DNA from 3 places in the Selenomonas sp. FC4001 genome. Region 2 is predicted to be linked to each of the others. Evidence: riboswitches for the same ligand, from Rfam matches in the RefSeq annotation. Region 2 holds a riboswitch; each other region holds the start of a gene.
The links. Region 2 has a riboswitch for cobalamin ahead of T320_RS13035 (methylmalonyl-CoA mutase family protein). Riboswitches for the same ligand answer to the same signal wherever they lie in the genome.
Positions count from the first base shown of each region.

Region 1: linked by a shared signal. The riboswitch ahead of T320_RS07485 (GntP family permease) and the one ahead of T320_RS13035 (methylmalonyl-CoA mutase family protein) in region 2 are both predicted to bind cobalamin.
Region 3: linked by a shared signal. The riboswitch ahead of nikB (nickel ABC transporter permease) and the one ahead of T320_RS13035 (methylmalonyl-CoA mutase family protein) in region 2 are both predicted to bind cobalamin.

Region 1 is NZ_JNJF01000014.1:86,207-93,249, forward strand. Features, by position in the region: gene rfbB (dTDP-glucose 4,6-dehydratase) at 1-886, shown strand, start outside; tRNA gene T320_RS07455 (tRNA-Arg) at 961-1,035, shown strand; gene T320_RS07460 (universal stress protein) at 1,171-1,551, shown strand; gene dhaK (dihydroxyacetone kinase subunit DhaK) at 1,640-2,629, shown strand; gene dhaL (dihydroxyacetone kinase subunit DhaL) at 2,648-3,271, shown strand; gene dhaM (dihydroxyacetone kinase phosphoryl donor subunit DhaM) at 3,291-3,686, shown strand; gene T320_RS07480 (nitroreductase) at 3,698-4,297, shown strand; cobalamin riboswitch at 4,370-4,549, shown strand; gene T320_RS07485 (GntP family permease) at 4,880-6,298, shown strand; gene T320_RS07490 (VanW family protein) at 6,443-7,043, opposite strand, start outside.
Region 2 is NZ_KL370794.1:9,779-16,821, forward strand. Features, by position in the region: gene T320_RS13010 (aminotransferase class I/II-fold pyridoxal phosphate-dependent enzyme) at 1-1,141, shown strand, start outside; gene T320_RS13015 (dTMP kinase) at 1,138-1,812, shown strand; gene rnmV (ribonuclease M5) at 1,823-2,380, shown strand; gene rsmA (16S rRNA (adenine(1518)-N(6)/adenine(1519)-N(6))-dimethyltransferase RsmA) at 2,377-3,240, shown strand; gene T320_RS13030 (Na+/H+ antiporter NhaC family protein) at 3,375-4,877, shown strand; cobalamin riboswitch at 4,997-5,182, shown strand; gene T320_RS13035 (methylmalonyl-CoA mutase family protein) at 5,368-7,043, shown strand, end outside.
Region 3 is NZ_KL370793.1:82,288-89,330, forward strand. Features, by position in the region: gene rplS (50S ribosomal protein L19) at 1-190, opposite strand, end outside; gene T320_RS10120 (ABC transporter ATP-binding protein) at 312-1,097, opposite strand; gene T320_RS10125 (ABC transporter ATP-binding protein) at 1,087-1,875, opposite strand; gene T320_RS10130 (ABC transporter substrate-binding protein) at 1,891-3,474, opposite strand; gene nikC (nickel transporter permease) at 3,506-4,321, opposite strand; gene nikB (nickel ABC transporter permease) at 4,321-5,262, opposite strand; cobalamin riboswitch at 5,389-5,574, opposite strand; gene T320_RS10145 (MATE family efflux transporter) at 5,634-6,968, opposite strand.

The DNA.
Region 1 (7,043 bases), on a different contig from region 2:
CAAATTTGTGCGGGGGGATATCGCTGACCGCAAGGCTGTTTACAAACTCTTTGAAACGGAAAAGCCTGACATCGTTGTGAATTTTGCAGCGGAATCTCATGTGGACCGTTCTATTGAAAATCCGGAAATCTTTTTGCAGACCAATGTGATTGGCACCAGTGTCCTGCTCGATGCCTGCCGCAGATATGGTATTGACCGTTATCATCAGGTGTCCACGGATGAGGTTTACGGTGATTTGCCGCTGGACCGTCCGGACTTGTTCTTTACAGAAACTACCAATCTGCATACTTCAAGCCCCTATTCGGCTTCCAAGGCTTCGGCGGATTTGCTGGTGATGGCTTACCATCGCACCTACAAAGTGCCGGTGACCATTTCCCGTTGTTCCAATAACTATGGCCCCTTCCATTTCCCGGAAAAGCTGATTCCGCTTATGATTATCAACGCTTTGGCGGACAAGAAACTGCCGGTTTATGGGGATGGCTTGAATGTTCGTGACTGGCTCTTTGTGGAAGACCATTGCGCTGCTATCAATCTTATTCTGGAAAAGGGCAAGGTGGGCGAAGTCTATAACATTGGCGGCCATAACGAACGGGCCAATATCGATGTGGTTAAGACCATCCTCAACCAGCTTGGTAAAGGCGAAGATTTGATTGAATACGTTGGTGACCGCAAAGGTCATGACCGCCGTTATGCGATTGACCCCACCAAGATTCACGAAGAACTGGGCTGGCTGCCGGAGACGAAGTTCGAGGATGGCATCAAGGCTACGGTGCAGTGGTATCTGGATAACCGCCAGTGGTGGGAAAACATCATCAGCGGCGAATACAAGGATTATTACGACCGCATGTATACGAAAAAATCTGCGTTGGAGTATGCAACAACTTAATAAATGCACGGGAAATTGTTTACGGATGGTTGACAATAATCAGCGGTATATGGTAAGATAAATACTGTTGTTAAGCGCTCGTAGTCCAGTGGATAGGACGTTAGCCTCCGGAGCTGAAAGCGTGGGTTCGACTCCCGCCGAGCGCACCAATAAAGATACAGTAAATCCCTGCTGAAATTTCAGCAGGGATTTTTTTGTACACGTGCAGGATTTAGGCATGTATATCGCGAAATAAAGACATAAATGGTAATAATATCGGAATAAACTCTTAAGGAGGTTTTATTATGGGGAAAATTCAAAAAATCCTCGTGCCTGTTGATGGCTCGGTGAACGGCTGCAAAGCAGTGGACGAAGCCATTTTCCTGGCGGAAAAATGCAAGGCCGATTTGGATTTTGTTTATGTTTCCAGTAATATCAATAAGGATATCCCCAGCCATATTGTCTTTGACCGCATCTGGGAGAAGATTCCTGAGGATTTGCGGGCAGCCAAGCATGTGGAGACGGGCAGTATCCATAAAGCTATCATCCGTGTAGCCGCGCAGGAACACAGCGACATGATCATCATGGGCAGCCGCGGGTTAGGTCTCTTCAAGGGAGCCCTTATTGGCAGCGTCAGTCAAAAGGTGATTGAAGAATCGCCCATTCCGGTTATGGTGATTAAATAGGCATAACTAGCAGGCAGTTTCCTCAGGGGGAACTGTCTGTTATTGTGTATAAAATCAGGGCAGCAGCCCACAAGGGAGGATTTTGACAATGAAGAAACTTATCAATGGTGTGGAGTCCGTAGAGGAGCAGATGATTCTTGGTCTGGTAAAATCGGCTCCCGATAAGTTGCGCAAGCTGGATGAGGGCAATGTGGTTGTCCGCGCCCAGAAAAAAGAGGGCAAGGTGGCTCTGGTCAGTGGCGGCGGCAGCGGTCATGAACCAGCTCACGGCGGTTTCGTCGGGGAAGGCATGCTGGATGCGGCTGTGGCTGGCGCAGTATTTACCTCACCGACGCCGGACAAGATTTTTGCCGGTATTCAGGCAGTGGCTACGGACAAAGGCGTGCTCTGCGTTGTCAAAAACTACACCGGCGATGTGATGAACTTTGAAATGGCTATCGACATGGCAAAAGATGAGGATATCGAAGCTGATTATGTGGTAGTCAATGATGATGTGGCTGTAAAGGACAGCCTTTATACCACGGGCCGCCGCGGTGTGGCTGGTACCATTCTGGTGCATAAGATTGCCGGGGCCAAGGCCGAGCAGGGCGCAAGTCTGCCGGAAGTCAAGGCTGTAGCCGAAAAGGTTATCGCTAACGTCCGCACCATGGGCATGGCTATTTCTCCCTGCACGGTGCCGGCTGCAGGCAAGCCGGGCTTTGAACTGGCAGAGGATGAAGTGGAAATCGGCATCGGTATTCATGGCGAGCCGGGCACTACGCGGGAAAAACTCAGCACAGCTGATGAAACTGCCAAGAAACTGCTGGACAAGATTTTGGCAGACATTGACTTCAAGGGACAGGAAGTTGTGGTCATGGTCAATGGCATGGGGGCAACGCCGCTGATGGAACTCTATGTCATCAATAACTTTGTGCAGGATTACCTCAAGGAGCAGGGCGTAAAGGTTTATGACACCATGGTGGGCAACTATATGACCTCCATTGAAATGGCTGGCTTCTCCTTGACGCTCCTGCGCCTTGATGATGAAATGAAAGCTCTGTATGATGCCAAGGCCGATACGCCAGCTTTGAAACGTTAAGTAAAAGGGGAGACCATTATGTTAGACACAGCAAAAGCAGCAGAAATCATCCGGGCTATTGCAGCACGGATGGAAACAGAAAAAGATTTTTTAACACAACTGGACAATGAAATCGGTGATGGTGACCACGGTATCAATCTGGCACGGGGCTTTAAGTCGGTGCTGGAAAAACTGCCGGAACTGGAAGGCGGCGATATCGGCGGCCTGCTGAAGGGAACGGGCATGCAGCTGGTTTCCAATGTGGGCGGCGCTTCCGGCCCGCTCTATGGCACAGCTTTTATGAAGGCTGGCAATGCGTTGAAGGGCAAGACGGAAGCTACTGCCGCAGAATTTGCCGTGGCCATGGAGGCCGCTATCGGCGGCATCAAGATGCGGGGCAAGAGCGAAGAGGGAGAAAAGACCATGCTCGATGCCCTGTGCCCGGCCTATAAGGCTTTGTCTGAGGCAATTGATGGCGGTGACGAACTCAAGGATGCTCTGTCCAAGGCCATTGAGGCGGCTGCCAAAGGTGTGGAATACACCAAGACCATTATCGCCACGAAGGGGCGGGCCAGCTATCTGGGTGAGCGCAGCATTGGCCATCAGGACCCGGGAGCTACGTCTTCCCTGTATATGCTGCAGGAAATCGAAAAATGTTTGTAAGGAAAGTCTTCACGGTGGGGTGAGTAATTTGGTCGGGATAGTAATCGTATCACATAGCGAAAAATTGGCAGCAGGAGTTGTGGAAATCGCTAAGATGATGGCTCCCAATGCGCCGTTAGTGGCAGCAGGGGGACTGGATGATGGCGGCCTGGGGACAAGCTATAGCAAGATAAGCGACGCTATCGATGAAGTGTACTCCGATGACGGTGTGGCCGTGCTCATGGATATGGGCAGTGCCGTAATGACCACGGAAATCGTTATCGAGGACAAGGATGACAGCAAGGTAAGAATGTTGGACTGTCCGTTGGTGGAAGGGGCAGTGCTTGCCGCAGTGGAATCCATTGGCGGCATTACCTTGGATGAACTGGCGGTAAAAATCAAGGAATCCTACAATGTACGTAAGTTCCCAGAGTAAAGGTGGTAATCATGAAGGAAGAAATCTTAGAAGTAATTGCGACCCGGCATAGCACCCGTAAATTTAAGCCCACGATGGTGGAGTCGTCCCTGCTGGAGAAAGTTATCGAAGCAGGCCGCCGGGCACCCAGCGGTAAGAGCAAGAATACGAATCATTTTTTGGTGATTCGCGATGCGGCGGTGCTGAATAAATTGGTGGAATTGGTGCAGTCTGAATTTGCCAAGATGGAGATTACGCCGGAAAATGAAGCCAATATCGGCGGCGCTATCAAGCTGTCCAAGAAGGGGAATTACGTCTTCAAGTACAATGCCCCGGTGCTGATTGTCGTAGCCAATAAGAAGGACTATGGCAACAATATGGCGGATAGCTGTGCCGCCATGGAGAATATGCTGTTGGCAGCCAATGCGTTGGACTTGGGCGCCTGCTGGATAAACCAGCTGCGCTGGCTGCAGGATAATCCGGTGCTGCTGGACTATCTCCATGAACTCGGCATGAAGGATGACGAATGGGTTTTCGGTTCCATCAGTCTGGGTTATCCGGATATGCCGGATGGTCTGCCCAATCGGAACATCACCACCATCAAGGGCAATGAAGTAACGTATATTGGCTGAGATGAAAATTATTTATTGCGTTGACAATAAAGAAAATTTATGCTAATATACATACTGTAAACGAAAGCACAATCGAATATGGTTGGGTCAGGTGTCTTAGACTTAATAGGGAAGCCGGTATAAGCCGGCGCGGTCCCGCCACTGTAACAGGGAGTTTATCTGCATAGTTATGTCACTGGGAGTTCATCCTGGGAAGGCGCAGATAAATGTTGATCTGGAGCCAGGAGAACTGCCTGATTAACAATCGCCGTTTGACCTGCGAGTGATGGGGATGGAGATTTATCGGTACTGAAAAGTTTTTAGAACCTGGGTTAGTGTGGGTATTTTCGAGTAGCGTAAATGAGCTCTTCCCTACGCGGGAAGAGCTATTATTTTGCCTATTTCGTCGAAAGGTTTTTCCTGTCGGTTTTATCTGACAGGAAGAAATGCTCATACATTTCATTCAGTTCTATGGATTGTCTGCGTTCTTGCAGCAGCTCCGATAGCTTTATCGGAGCTTATTTTTTTCCATTTACATAGGGGACGTGTTCCCATGACTATCGGGGATAGTGGATAATAATTTGAGGGGAGTCTTTGGACACCATGGAAGCACTTTGTATTGGATTAGCACTTTTAGGACTTATGTATTTTGCTTACCGCGGTTGGTCAATTATTCTGATTGCACCGTTTTTCGCGGGGCTGGCGGCGCTGGCCAGTATGTTTGATATACTGCCGGTGTACAGCGAGCTGTATATGACCAGATTAGCGGAGTATGTGAAGACATATTATCCCGTATTCCTTTTCGGGGCAGTGTTCGCTAAGCTGATGGAAAAAGGGGGACTGGCTTCGGCCATCGCCGGCAAGATTGTGGATGTGCTTGGGGAAAAGCGGGCAATTCTGGCGGTATTGATGGGCTGCGGGGCTTTGACTTATGGCGGGCTCTCCGTATTCGTGGTGGCCTTTGTTATGTATCCCTTTGGTGCGGTGGTGTTTAAGAAGGCGGACATTCCCAAGCGGTTGCTGCCGGCGGCGCTTTGGGTTGGTATCTTCTCCTTTGCCATGGTATCGTTGCCCGGCACACCGCAAATTCAGAATATTATTCCGTCCTCATATTTTCAGACAAGTACCTGGGCGGCACCGGGCATCGGCTTGTTTGCTTCCCTGTTGTTCTTGCTGATTGGCTGGGGCTGGATTGGCCGAAGGGCAAAACATTTGCAGGCACAGGGAGAAGGTTATGGTGACCATGGCAGTGACGGACGTAAGAAACGCAATCCGAAAATTAATATTCCCTGGTATTGGGCAATGGTTCCCCTGCTTATGGTTATTGTCATCAATGTGATTCTCTCGAATCCCTTTGGTTGGGAATGGGGCTTCCATTGGAATGAGGAAAGTCTGGCTGCCTTTGTGCCCTTGAAGTTGACACTACTGGCTTCTCATGTAGGTAAGGTTTCGGCCATCTGGTCTATCAGCGTGGCTTTGATTCTTAGCAGTATTGCCGCTGCCTACATCGGCCGCAAACGGTTGAAAGTCACCGATGGTTTCCTGCCAACCGTCAACTATGCGGCACTGTCCTCTGGCTCTGCTGCGCTCAATGTTGCTTCCGGCTATGCCTTCGGCTGCGTTATTACCGCTATGCCAGGTTTTGCGCCTGTGACGGAATGGCTGGTGGGCATTGCCGCTTCCTTTGGCCCGCTGCTGTCGGCGGTTATTACCACGAATATCATGTGCGGCATTACTGGTTCTGCTTCCGGTGGTTTGACCATTGCTCTGTCGGCGTTGGGTGACCAGTGGGCATCCATGGCCATCGCCGCAGGGATTCCCTTGGAGGTTCTCCATCGTATCGTGGCGGTAGCTTCCGTAGGTATCGACCCGGTTCCGCATTGCGGCGCACTGGTAACTCTGCTGGCTATCTGCGGTCTGTCCCATAAGGAATCTTACTTTGACATTGCCATGATTATGGGCATGAAGTTCTTGGTTCCGTTCCTGTGCATTATCTTCTATATGCTGACGGGAATCTGCTAAGCTGTTGGTTGACATCTAAATATTAAGCAAAGCTCGTAAAAGGCCGGTGCAACTATTTCTTTCACTGAGACGCTTCGCGTCAAACATTACAGAAATAGTTGCACCGGCCTTTATTGTTAGTTGTGATAAATGAACCTGAATGGATTAGGTATGCTTTAATGGTTCGTAAGCATCTGTGTGGAGGTATTCCCGGTCAACAACTTCGCCGTTTTTCATCCAAAGGCGGTAGAGGGACGGGCGCATGGTGCTGCCTTCCGTGACCAGAGCAATGCTCTTGCCGCCCAAGTCAGCTTTGGTGCCCAGAACGTAAATGGTCAGAGTATTGCCGCTGTTGGCGATGGTGAGGTAGACGGGATGGGGCAGGGGATTGCGGAAGACGAAGTCGATGAGACCGTCTGCCACGGTGGCATCCCGTCCTGCCGGAACATAGGCAGAGGAAGCAAAGTGACCTGTGCGTTCCACAGGCGTAAGGCCTGCCAGCAAAATCGCGTTGTAAAGTGTGGAACTTACCTGACAGACACCGCCACCCACATCGATAGCGTGCTGGCCGTAGACGATAACGCCGGCGTTCTTGTAACCTGCGTCATAAGTGCGGGGGCCTACAATAGAGTTAAAGGAAAGTGTGGAGCCGCTGCGGATTAATGCGCCCTGCAGATGGCTGGCGGCCAGGCCAATGTTATCGCCGCGGTCACCGGGATAAAAGCTGGTGGTATAGGAGCCTAAGACACCATCGATGGCTGCTAAA
Region 2 (7,043 bases):
CGGCGACAAGGTACTACTGCCGCGCAATGCGCACCGCTCCATGATTGGGGGGCTGATTCTGGCAGGAGTGAGCCCTGTCTTTATTCAGCCCCGCATTGACAAGAAGCTGGGCATTCCCATGGGCCTGCAGCTGGCAGATATCGTGGCGGCGGCAGACGAACATCCCGAGGCCAAGGCCCTGCTGCTGGTCTATCCCACTTATTATGGGGTGACTATTGACTTGTCAAAAGTGGCCGATTTCGTCCATAGCCGCAGGATGCTCCTGCTGGTGGACGAGGCCCATGGCCCCCATCTGAAGTTCAGCGACAGGTTGCCCCTGCAGGCTTTGGATGCCGGAGCGGATATGGCGGCCCAGAGCACCCATAAAATTTTGGGCTCCATGACACAGACTTCCATCCTGCTGGCCCGAAAAGACCGCATTGATTTGGAACGGGTGCGCTGTGCGGCAAGTCTGCTGCAGTCCACCAGCCCCAATCAGCTGCTGCTGGCCTCGCTGGACATTGCGCGGCTGCAGATGGCAGAGCAGGGCGAGGAATTGGTGAACCGAGCCGTAACGCTCGCGGAAAAACTGCGGCAGGCGGTCAATGCGATTCCGGGGCTCTGGAGCTTCGGTGCAGATTATCTGCCTGCTGGCGAATCGCTCGACCTGACCAAGGTCACCGTGAGCGTCCGCGGCTTGGGCATTACCGGCGTGCAGGCAGAGTCCATCCTGCGCCATACGTATAAGATACAGTGCGAGCTTTCCGATGCTTACAATCTGCTCTTTATCATTTCCTATGCGGATACGGAAGCGCAGGTGAAGATTTTGGTGGAAGCCCTGCAGGGATTGGCAGCGCAGTTCGCAGATGCTGATGAATTGACCCTGCCGGTGGAAATCCCACCGGTGCCTGCTGTGGGCATCCGTCCCCGCGAGGCCTTTTTCGGCGGGCGGGAGACGGTGGACTTTGAAGAGGCGGCGGGCTTAATTGCCGCCGAGCAGATTATGTTCTATCCGCCGGGGATTCCCATTCTGGCACCGGGGGATGAGATTGAGCCCGAGGCCCTTTACTATATTCGCACCATGCAGCGGCTGGGGTTGAAAGTTGTGGGCCCTGCAGACAGTACACTGCAAACCATTCAAGTTGTGAGGGATAACCGATGAAAGGTAAACTGATTATTATAGAAGCAGGGGACGGCAGCGGCAAGGCCACCCAGACCAAGGCGCTCTACGACCATTTGCAGGCAGACGGGCATAGGGTGCACCGCATTGAGTTCCCCGATTATAAAGATGATTCTTCGGCGCTCGTGCGCATGTACTTAGGTGGAGCATTTGGGGAAAAGGCGGCAGATGTAAATGCTTATGCCGCATCCACCTTCTTTGCGGTAGACCGGTTCGCTTCCTACCAGCGCAAATGGCGGGATTACTACGAAGCCGGGGACATCATTCTGGCTGACCGCTATACCACGAGCAACATGGTGCATCAGGCGGTCAAACTCACGGATAAGACCGAGCGGGAAAATTTTTTGGACTGGCTTTGGGATTTTGAGTTCACCAAGATGGGCCTGCCTGTGCCGGATAAGGTGATTTTCCTCGATATGGCTCCGGAAGTGGCGGATAAACTCATTGCTGCTCGAGCTGAGGAAACGGCAACCAAGAAGGATATTCACGAGCGGGATACGGATTATCTGCACCGCTGTCACAATGCTTATCTGGAACTGGCAGATAAGTATAAATGGGATAAGGTTATCTGTAACGAAGGAAATAATCCACGGAAAATCGAAGATATCCACAGAGATGTGTATAAACTTGTGGATAAGTTACTAAAAGAGTAAGGAGTTTTCAATGATAAAGGAAGTTTTGGTGGTGGAAGGCAAGATGGACGTGGTGGCCATCGACAAGGCTGTGGAAGCTGACTGCATCATCACCGAAGGATTCAATCTGAAAAAACAGGCCCTCAAGAATATTGAGCAGGCCTATAAGAAACGCGGCATCATCATTTTGACGGACCCGGATTCGGCTGGCGAGCGGATTCGCTCGTATCTGACCAAGCGGTTCCCAAATGCCAAGCACGCCTTTGTGCCTGTGGAGGATGCCACGGATAATGACGATATCGGCATTGAACAGGCCAAGCCCGATGCCATTCGCAAGGCGCTGGAAAAAGTTCGCACCATGGACTGGGAGCCTACCAACAATTTCAGCGGTGCGGATTTGATTGTCAATGACCTGTCCGGCGCCAATGCTGCCGCCAGCCGCCGGGCAAAACTCGGAGCCAAGTTAGGTTTGGGCTTTGCCAATGCCAAGACCTTTTTGAAGCGGCTCAATCATTACGGCGTGACCCGGGAAGAATTTGACAAAGCCGTAGCGGAACTGAATGCAGAAGAAGCGGAGGAAAATAAATGAGTGATAAAGCCATACAGCCGAAGATTGCCAGCCGGGAGGTAACCACCCATATCCTCAAGGCGTTCGGACTGCGCATGAGCAAGAAGCTGGGCCAGAACTTTTTGATTGACGGCAGCATCGTGCAGGGTATTGTGGATGCGGCGCAGATTGCAGAAGGCGACCGAGTGCTGGAAATCGGCCCCGGCATTGGCACGCTGACTCAGGGCCTGGCTGAAGCTGGTGCTGATGTCACGGCAGTGGAGCTCGATAAGAAACTGCCAGCTGTTCTTGCCGAAACTCTCAAGGGTTACGACAATGTACGCATTGTGCCGGGGGATATCCTAAAGGTCAACATTCCGGAAATCATGGGCGATAAGCCCTTCAAGGTAGCGGCCAACCTGCCCTATTACATCACGACGCCGATTCTGATGGCGCTGTTGGAACGCCATCTGCCCATCACCCATATGGTGACCATGGTGCAGAAGGAAGTGGCCTTGCGCATGGTGGCCAAACCCGGCGGCAAGGACTACGGCGCCTTGTCGGTAGCCGTGCAGTATTACACCGACCCGGAAATCGTATTGGACGTGCCGCCCCGTTCCTTCATCCCTGCTCCAGAAGTGGACAGCGTGGTTATCGCCTGCAAGGTGCGAGAAACGCCTGCGGTACAGGTGCAGGATGAAAAGATGTTCTTCCGCGTGGTGAAGGCCGCCTTCGGCCAGCGCCGCAAGACTCTGGCCAACGCGCTTAAAGGCGGCGGACTGCCCAAAGAACAGGTTCGCGACGCCATGGAACGCGCGGGTATTGACCCGACGCGGCGGGGAGAAACGCTTTCCCTGAATGAATTTGCACAGCTTGCTGATGCATTTAGTGATTTAGCTTAGCATAGCGATGTAAACGAATAAACTTGCAAAAAATGCCTATCTGCTCTTGCTACTATGCAAAAAATGTTATACAATTAGGTTCGTGTATTGTATTAGGAAAAAATAAGCTAATTATAGCAGAAAGCAGGTAGGTTATGGCTGAATCGATTTGGTCCATCCTGCCGCCAGTTATCACCATTTTACTGGCTTTGTGGACAAAGGAAGTCTACATGTCCCTGATTATCGGTATCTTCTCGGGTGCCATGCTCTTTACGGGGGGCAACTTCTTGGAATCCACGCTGACCATGTTTAAGGTTATGGCGGACAAGGTGGGCGGCAATGTCAACATCTTGGTATTTTTGGTAATCTTAGGTATTTTAGTGGCGGCAATTACCCGCAGCGGTGCTACCAGCGCCTATGGTGACTGGGCAGCCCGCACGATTAAGGGCAAGCGTCAGGCTTCTCTCATTACGGCGCTTTTGGGGTTGGTCATTTTTATTGATGATTACTTCAACTGCCTGACTGTAGGTACGGTTATGCGCCCGGTGACGGATAAATTTAAGATATCCCGCGCAAAGCTGGCCTACATCATCGATGCTATGGCAGCACCTATCTGCATTATTGCGCCGGTGTCGAGCTGGGCGGCGGCTGTTGGTTCTTCTCTGCCGGAAGGCTCGGAGATTGATGGGTTCTCCCTCTTTATCCAGACGATTCCCTTCAATCTCTATGCCTGGCTGACGCTTATCTTCCTGTTCTTCATCATTTGGACGGGCAAGGACTTCGGCGCGATGGCGCATGACGTTAAGCGCAGCAATGAAAATTTTGAGATTCCCAAGGAATATCAGGGAAATGGCGAAGTACACAAAGACCAGCAGGGCAATGGCCAGATTATTGACCTGATTCTGCCGCTTCTGGTGCTGATTGCGGCCTGCGTTTACGGCATGCTCTACACCGGCGGAATTCACGAGGGCAAGAGCATTGCCGAGGCGTTTGCGGACTGTGATTCTTCCAAGTCTTTGGTACTGGGTTCCTTTATTGCCTTTGTCTTTACGGGCCTTTTATACCTGCCTCGCAAGGTCATTTCCTTCAATGCCTTCTGTGACAGTTTCGGCTGGGGCTTCAAGGCAATGACGCCGGCTATCTTCATTCTGTGTCTGGCTTGGACGCTTTCGGGCATTTGCAGTGATAAGTATCTGAACCTGGGCGGCTTTGTCGGTGGCATCGTCAGCGCGAATGCGACGCTTATCATGCTGCTGCCGCCGATTTTCTTCCTCGTGGCCATTGGTCTGGCTTTTGCGACCGGCACGAGCTGGGGAACTTTTGGTATTTTGATTCCCATTGCGGTAGCTGTCGTAGGTGCTGACCCGCAGATGCTGACCATCTGTGTGGCCGCTATCCTCTCCGGTGCTGTGGGCGGTGACCATGCTTCGCCGATTTCCGATACCACGATATTGGCTTCGGCCGGTGCCCAGTGCGACCATTTAGACCATGTGAGCACCCAGCTGCCTTACGTGATGACGGTAGCCGCCTGCTCGCTTATCGGCTATGTGGTGGACGGCTTTACCGGCAATGGCTGGATGGGCTTAGGTGCGGCGCTGGCATGCCTGCTCGTAGCGATGACGGTTATTTCCAGTAAAGTAAAATCATTAGATAAATAATGTGTCAGATAGCAGTGAATCTTGTCGTTCACTGCTATTTTTTTGTGGGCAGAAAAATGGAGTCATTGACAGAGTTTCTTGACAAATTTAATAATTTGTATTAATATTGGCATTAGATTTGAATATATTTGGGAACAGGTGTCCTACGGACTTAATAGGGAATCCGGTATAAGCCGGAGCGGTCCCGCCACTGTAAGGTGGAGTCCTGCATCATTTTGTCACTGGGGTAGATAAGCGTACCTTGGGAAGGCGATGCAGGATGATGAAACCGAGCCAGGAGAACTGCCTGTTCTGACATCACCGTGACTCTGATTTCAGAGTTGTGCCTGCGAGCGATGGGTAGGGGATTGAATCTAGCGTGGGGTATTCAGATACCGGCGGTTTTTTACCGTGGGTCTGTTTGGCACGATTATTAGACGGCAATCTTTTTGCATTCGCGAAAAGGTTGCCGTTTTTTGTGTGTTTACCCCGAAAAAGAGGAGGCTGTGCTATGAGTAACGAAACCGGTGGCGAGCTGGACCTGCAGGCCATTTTGAAAAAGGCCGAACAGCAGACAGACTTTCCCGATGTTCCCTTGGACGAGTTTACCCCGCCCACTTATGAGGAGTGGAAGGAAGCCTGTATCGCCCTCTTGAAGGGAGCCCCCTTCGAGAAGAAAATGTACACCAAAACTTATGAGGGCATCACCTTCGACCCTATGTATTTCCGTAGGGACACAGAAGACATCCTGCCCAAGGATTCTTTCCCCGGCATGGATGATTTCCTGCGCGGGGCCCAGCCCAGCGGTTATTTGGGTAAGCCCTGGGGCATAGCGCAGGTTTGTGATGAAACCATGCCTGCTGAGAACAATGAACTCCTGCGCCATGAACAGGAGAAAGGTTCCACCATCTATCATATCAAGCTGGACAGCGCGAGTTTGAAGGCGCAGGATGTGCGCACGGCAGCAGCCCCTGGGGATGAGGGCGTGTCAGTGACCACGCTGGATGATATGCACACCCTGCTGAATGGCTTGAAGCTGGATAAATATCCGCTGTATCTCTATGCCGGTGAGTCGGCACTTCCCATGTTGTCGCTGTTTGCCGGTGCCCTCAAAGCCTCTGGCCAGGATTTGGCGAAGGTACGGGGCATCGTTGGCGCTGACCCCTTGGGGGAATTGACGGCTGTTGGCAAAAACAGCAAGGCCGTTTCGAGTCTCTATGATGAAATAGCCAAATGTGCGCAGTGGGCCGTGAAGAATGCACCGGGTCTGAAGACTGTCTTTGTGCGCAGTGATGTGTACAGCCGGGGCGGGGCCAATGATGTGCAGGAGTCGGCCTATACGCTGGCCACGGCGGTAGCCTATCTCAGGGCCATGCTGGAACGCGGCCTGACCATTGAGGAGGCTGCAGGTCAGATTATGTTCGGCTTCTCCATGGGCGCCAACTTCTTCCTGCAGATTGCCAAACTGCGTGCTCTGCGTCCGCTTTGGGCACAGATTGTCGAGGCCTTCGGCGGCAGCAAGGATGCCCAGCGCATGCATATCCATGCGAGACCGGCGCTGTTCTTCAAGACCGTCTATGACCCGTATGTCAATATGCTCCGCAATACCACGGAGATTTTTTCCGGTGTCGTGGGCGGTGTAGATTCCTTTGAAAGTTCGCCTTTTGATGAACCCATCCGCAAGGGGGATGAATTCTCCCGCCGTATTGCGCGGAACGTGCAGATTATTCTGCAGGAGGAATTCGGCCTGCTGCAGCCCATTGACCCTGCAGGCGGTTCCTGGGCAGTAGAAACGCTCACGAAGCAGATGAAGGAAAAAATCTGGGCAGAGTTCCAGGTTATCGAGGGCAAGGGCGGCATGCTCGCCGCTTTGCAGGAAGGTTATCCGCAGAGCGAGATTGCTGCCATCCTCGCCTCCCGCTTCAAGGCTTCGGAAACCCGCAAGGACCGCATTGTAGGCAACAATATGTATCCGAATATGACGGAAACTTTGCTCGACCCGCGGCCTGAGGATGTGGAAGAGAACAAGAAACAGCGCAGGGCACAGGTAGAGGAATACCTGGCGGATATGGATGAGGCCTTTAAGGCGGAAAAACTTACTGCGCTGAAAACTGCTATGAGTGTGGAAACAGCTATAGAAGCGGCACAGGCCGGGGCAACCACGGCAGAAATTGCTGCTGCCTTTGC
Region 3 (7,043 bases), on a different contig from region 2:
AAATACGACGAACGGTGAAAGTCTCACGAACGCCAACGCCCTGACGAGCGATTACGCGGCCTTCGAATACCTGAATACGCTCACGGTTGCCTTCGACGATCTTTGCATGTACGCGAACTTTGTCGCCAGGTGCAAATACGGGAATGTCGCTGCGGAGCTGTTCTTTCTCCAGAGTCTCGATGATGTTCATTTATATTTTCCTCCTTAACCAGACGTTCGTGGCAAGCTCATGCTCACTCAGAGGACCGTCCACATACCTAAGTAGTTTACCATAAAAAAATGAGGGCTTCAATACCTAAAAAAAATATTTTTTAACTTCTGGCCCGCACGGTAAATACAGAGCTGAGCAGTTTCTGCGTATAAGGATGTTGCGCTTCCTGTATCTTATCCCCCGGCAATTCTTCGACAATCTGGCCCTGCTGCATGACGGCCACCCGATGACTGATTAAACTTACGAGCGCCAAATCATGGCAGATAAAGATGTAGCTTACGCCACGTTCCTTTTGAATCTTAGCCAAAAGTTTTGCAATGCTGTCCTGCACAGACACATCGAGAGCGCTGGTAGCTTCATCGCAGATGATGATTTCCGGCTCTAGGATAAGTGCCCGGGCAATGCCGACGCGCTGGCGCTGGCCGCCAGAGAGTTCATGCGGATAACGCAGGGCAATTTCCGGCGCCAGTTCCACCTTCTCCAACAGCGCCACGGCTCTAGCTTCCGCTTCCTTATCGGAAACCTTGGCAAAGTTGCGCAACGGCTCGCAGATGATATCGCGAATCCGCATCTTGGGATTAAAGGCCGTAGAGGGGTCCTGAAAAATCATCTGGATATGCTTGGCCATCTCCCGGCGTTTTTCGCCGGAAAGGTTCGTGATATCCTCGCCCTTAAAAAAGATTTTGCCGCTGTCAGCCGGATGCAAGCCCATAATCGTGCGCACAAAGGTGGACTTGCCGCAGCCGGACTCACCGACCAGTCCCAGCGTTTCGCCGCGGTAGAGCTGCAGGCTCACATCCTTGCAGGCGGTAAACTTCGTGCCGTCACTCTTGGTAAATTCCTTGCAGATTTTATCCGTGGACAGCAAAATTTCCTTATCCGACATAGCGTGTGCCTCCAATCTCCGGCACAGCCTGCAAAAGGGTTCGGGTGTAATCTGCCTGCGGATTTTCAATGACTTCCGCCGTGCTGCCGTACTCCACCACTTTGCCGCCGGCCATAACCATGATTTTATCCGCCATATGCGCCGCCACACCAATATTATGGGTAACGATAATCATGGCTGAACCTGCCTCGTGAACAACCTGCATGAGCTCGTCCACAATCTGTGCCTGCGTGGTCACATCGAGAGCCGAAGTCGGCTCATCAGCGAGCAGCAGTTTGGGCGCAAAGGCCAGAGCCATGGCAATGCCGACACGCTGGCGCATGCCGCCGCTGAGCTCAAAGGCATGGGATTCCATCACACGCTGCGGGTCGGGCAGATTCATGCGGGTAAGCAGAGCGCAGGCTTTTTCTACCGCCTCACTTTTGCTCATAGAGCTGTGCAGCTGCAGGTATTCCACAAACTGCTTGCCAATGGTCTGCACAGGATTGAGCATATTGCCGCTGTCCTGAAAAATCATGGCAATGTCCTTGCCGCGAATGGAGAGCCATTCCTTGTTGCTCAGATGGGCAATATCACGGCCGCCGAAGTTGATTTGGCCGCCCTCTACCTGCCCATTGCCGGACAGACAGCCCAAAATCGCCCGAATCACAGAGGTCTTGCCACTGCCGGATTCCCCGACAATGGCCATAATCTCCCCTGCCTGCAGGTCAAAATTGACATTAGACACCGTAGGCTTGCCCTGATAGGCAATTGATAAATTCTTTACATCTAAAAGCATCTTTGCTTCCTTTACTTATTTCGCCGGTTTAATCAGGCTCGTAATCCAGTAATAATCGGAAGGATACATCTTCACGCCGGACAGAACCTTGTTGCTGATGATGTTGGTCTGCGGATAACCCAGGAACAGTGCCGCACCATCGTTGAGGAGAATCTGCTGAATGTCGATAATCAGCTGACGGCGCTTGCTCTTGTCAAATTCAGCGGCCAGTTCATTGAACTTGGCATCGAGTGCCGGATTGCTGTAACCGGAACCATTCTGCGGGTTGTCACCGTTGTTGTTGGTCTTCCAGTACCAGGAGAGGAAGATTTCCGGGTCACCGGTGTTGGCCGTCGTGATGTTGGAAATCAGGAGGTCATATTCGCCCTTGATGCCCATCTGGTCAACGAGGTTATAGTCAACAGTCTTGATGTTGATGTCAAAACCGAGTTTCTTAAGGTCGGACTGTACAGCTTCTGCGTAAAGCGGCAGTTCGGCACGGCTGTTATACACAACGAAGTCGAGCTTCAACGGCTGGCCGTCCTTGTCGCGGATGCCATCACCATTGGTATCTTTCCAGCCTGCTTCATCGAGGAGTTTTGCAGCGCGTTCCGGATTGTAGGCATTGGGGTCGTTCAGCTGGTCAAAGCCATAGTCCATGGAAGGCGGTACAGGAGCCTTGCCCGGCAGGAAGGTGCCCTTCAAGAGAACCTTGTTATAGGTTTCACGGTCACAGCCGCAGATAAGCGCAGCGCGCACCTTGTCATCCTTCAGAATGCCCTTGTGGTTCAGACGAGCCAGCACCGTGCGCAGAGAGGAAATTTCATCCACGAAGAACTTGTCGTTGCCGCGGAAGGTATCCATATCTCCAGCCGCGATGTTTACCGCCATATCCACTTCGCCGGACTGCAGCGCCATAGCGCGGGTGTTCGGGTCGTCAATGGACGGAATTTCTACGGTTTCAAACGGCACTTCGCCATCCCAGTAGTTCGGGTTCTTCTTCATCACGGCCTTTTCCTTCACAAAGGATTCCACCATGTACGGGCCGGTGCAGATGGGGCCTTCCTTGGCAAAGTCGCGGCTGCCTTCGGCGCTGGTGTCCACAATGATGAACAGCGGGTCAGCCAGGAAGCCCGGCATATTCGGCATAGGCTTCTCTGTCACGATGGTCAGGGTCTGGCCTTCTGCCTTGATTTCCTTGTACTTGAAGAACGTAGCGGCGCGGTTGTTCTTGGCAAAAGCGCGTTCAATGGAAGCCTTAACAGCTTCAGCCGTCAGCGGATTGCCGTTGGAGAATTTTACGCCCTCGCGGATTTTGAACGTCCAGGTCATGTGGTCGTCGCTGATGCTCCAGCTTTCGGCCAGCCAGGGCTGTACGTTCATCTTCTCGTCAAACTTCGTCAGACATTCGCCTAGGCCATAACGCATAACGACCCAGCCAAAGAAATTCTGCGTGGGTTCAAGCGTATCGGCAAAGTTCGTCACGCCAACTTTGAGTACACCCTTGTCGGCGCTGCTGCTATTATCCGCACCACAGCCAGCCAGCATAACGGTCAGTGCTGCACCACACAGGCCGAGGCTGACGGCCTTCCATAACTTCTTCGTGTTGAACATTTTCATCTCAAACATCTACCCCTTTATAAAAAATATATTATTCCTGCCGTGGGTCGAGAACATCCCGCAGGCTGTCCCCCCACAGATTGAATATAGCTACGACAATAAAGATGGCCAGGCCCGGATAAATCATGAGCCAGGGCGCCGTCTGGATATACTGACGGCCCTCGTTGAGCATCAGGCCCCATTCCGGCGTCGGCGGCTGGGCACCAAAGCCCAAGAAGGAGAGCCCGGCAATTTCCATCATCATGGTGCCGATGTCCATAGCCCCGGTGATGACCACCATGGGCATGACATTGGGCAGAATATGACGCCAAAGAATGCTGCCGGTTTTCGCGCCCTGAATCTTGGCCGCCTGAATAAAATCTTGATTTCTAAGGCGAAGAACAAGGCTGCGCACCAGGCGGGCATATTTTGCCCAGCTGACAACGAGCAGTGCCAGAATGGTATTGATTACGCTGCCCCCCAAGATACCGGCGATGGCAATGGCCAGCACGATACCGGGGAACGCGAGCATCATATCCGCAAAGCGCATGAGAATCGTTTCGAGCCAGCCGCCAAAGAAACCGGCCAGCACGCCGACCAGCGTACCCACCATGGCAATCAGAGCCACGAGACACAGGGCCATAAAGAGCGAAATCTGCGTGCCGCAGAGGATGCGGGAGAAGATATCCCGTCCGAGCTTATCCGTGCCGAGGAAATGCTCCGCAGACGGCGTCTGCAGAACCAATTTCATATTTCCCGCCATGGGGTCCTGCGGCGCAAGATACGGGGCAAAGATAGCCAAGAGAACAATCAGCACGACCAGCCCCGTATAAAAAGCAAATAACTTATTTTCCCGAAAAACCGTCATCAATGGGCCTCCTTCTTCAGACGCGGGTCAAGGTAGACATAAGACAAATCCACCAACGCATTGATGGCCATGTACACAATGGAAATCCAGAGCACAAAGCCTTCAATCAGCGGATAATCCCGCATGGAAATCGCCCGCACCGCCATATTGCCGATGCCCGGCCAGGAGAACACCATTTCGATTACGGCCACGCCGCCCAGAAGCCAGCCAATGGACATGCCCAAGAGCGTAATCAACGGCAGAACGGCATTGGGCAGCACATGCTTCCAGAGGATTGCTTTCTCCGAAAGTCCGCGGGCTCTAGCGCCCACCACATAATCCTGCTGCAGTTCCTCCAAGAACACCGTGCGCACCTGCCGGATATACTTGGACGACATATAAAGCGCTAATGTGAGTGCCGGCAGAACAATGCCCTGTGCCGTCACCGCCGATTTGGCAATCGGGAACCAGCCCAGCTTCAAGCCGAACACATAGAGAAAGATAAGACCGAGCCAAAAGGTCGGCATGGATACCCCGATAAACGAAACCGTCCGCACCAGATAATCCTGCCAGCCATTGCGATGCACAGCCGACCATATCCCCAGTGGCAGGGATATGAGCAGGACGAACACAATCGTCACAGCCGCCAGCGTCAGGGTTCCGGCAAAGCCTTCGAGCAGTTTATCCGTTACCGGTTTCTTGGCCGAGTAAGACATGCCCATATCCCCATGGAGAACGCCTCCGGCCCAGTTGACATACTGCACGAGGAACGGCTTATCCAGGCCCAGCTCTGCGCGGGTCTTGTCCAAGGTTTCCTGCGATACAATCGTATCACCGGCCTCCAAAAGCATGGCCGCCGGGTCCCCCGGTGCCAGATAGGTCAAACAAAATGTCAGAAAGCTGACGCCCACAAGGGTTATCAGCATTTGCGACAATTTGCTTACAAGTTTTTGCAAAATCATCCACACTCCCTAAAAAATTATAAAAAAAGCCTGTCCGCATAAAAATGCAGACAGGCTCACCGTAACAAACTCCAGTAAAATCCCCATCCCCATCGCTCGCGGGTGTAAGAAACAGCAATCGTTTCTTGCGGTGATTGTCAATCAGGCAGTTCTCCTGGCTCCAGTTCATCATCATATCGCGCCTTCCCAGAAATGCTTTGCCCTTTCCAGTGACCTAAATGCAATATGACTCCCTGTTACAGTGGCGGGACCGCTCCGGCATATACCGGATTTTCTATTAAGTCTTCCGACACCTGATTCAACCGTATATTAAAAATTACTCTCAATACACAATAAGACAAACAAGATTTTACCACTCTCCCCAGGCTGTGTCAAGTGTCACAGGCCATTTGCGGGCGGGCTTTCCAAAGGCGCCAGAGCAAAAATGACGCGCAGGACGCCCTAAGGGACTGGTCAATCGCCAAAGCTAACCATGCCCCTGCCAGCCCTAAGTCGAGCACCTGCAGGAAAAACGCCGTAATCAGCGGCCGCAGGAAAGCGATGCTCACAAAGGAATAGGCAGCGACCTGACTCGTCTTGCCGCTGCCCCGAAGGACACCGGCGCAGACCATAGCATGGGCTTCGGGAAAACTCACCGCTGCCACAAAAATCATAATCAAAGCGCCTAACGGCAGAAGCTCTGCCTCATGGGAATAGATGCCAAAGATTTCCTCCCGCAGTACATAGGTGGCAGCAAAGGAAATCAGCGAGAACACAAAACTCCACTTGAGTCCTGCGCGCAGCTGCCGCTGCCAGTAGCTCCAGTCTCCGGCACCATGGGCATGCCCGGCCAGCACCATATTGGCTTTGCCCAGGCCGCCCGCAAAGCAGTAATAAAAATCGCAGAAGTTCATGCAGATGGCATGCACGGCATAGGCCGCTGTACCGAGTTCAGCGACCATGCGCGTATAGAGCACCATGCCGATACGCTCAAAGCCCTGCTCGCTGAACACGCCGCCAAAGACCGGCAAGAATTCCTGAAAATACGCCCGCGTCGGCCAAAAACTGCCCCAGCCAGACCATTCGCTCTCCTTCAGCTGATAGCCTGTTACGCCCAGCGTCCAGCCCGTACCGATAACCGTACCCACGGCCGCACCAACCACGCCCATTTCCGGGAAGGGCCCCAGTCCGAAAATCAGCAGGGCGTTGGCGATAATGTTGACCACATTGCCCTGCACATTGGCACTCATGACCTGTTTGGTATGACCATACCCCAGTTGCACAGCCTGCAGGATAGTGGATAGCGTCGTCAAAAACACGCCGACCAGCGCAATATCGCCATAGGCCAGAGCCGCCGCCATGTATTCCTCCTTGGCTCCCATCCAGCTTAGGATCCCCTCTAAATGCAGGAAGAAAAGCACATGGAGTACGCCCATCAGAATGAGCATACAAAAAAGTGTCCGCGCCAAGAGCGCAGGCACTTCCTGTAATTTCTTCTCCCCAAACTTCCGGGCGGTGAGCAGCGTCAGCACCGAGGCCACCGACCGCACCACACACAAGAGCATCATGCGCGGCTGCGTGAAGATACTCACCGCCGCAATGGCCGCCGTTCCGAGCACGCCCACCATGATGATGTCCACCGAGGAAAGCAGCACCATAAAGAGCCCTTCCAACGCAGCAGGCATGGCTATGCCCAAATAATGTCTGTCATCTTGTTGTAATCGCACAGCAAAACTCCTCATCATCGAAAATTAATCTCATTACGATAATAACAGGTCTGACGATTTCTGCACAAGCCCCCC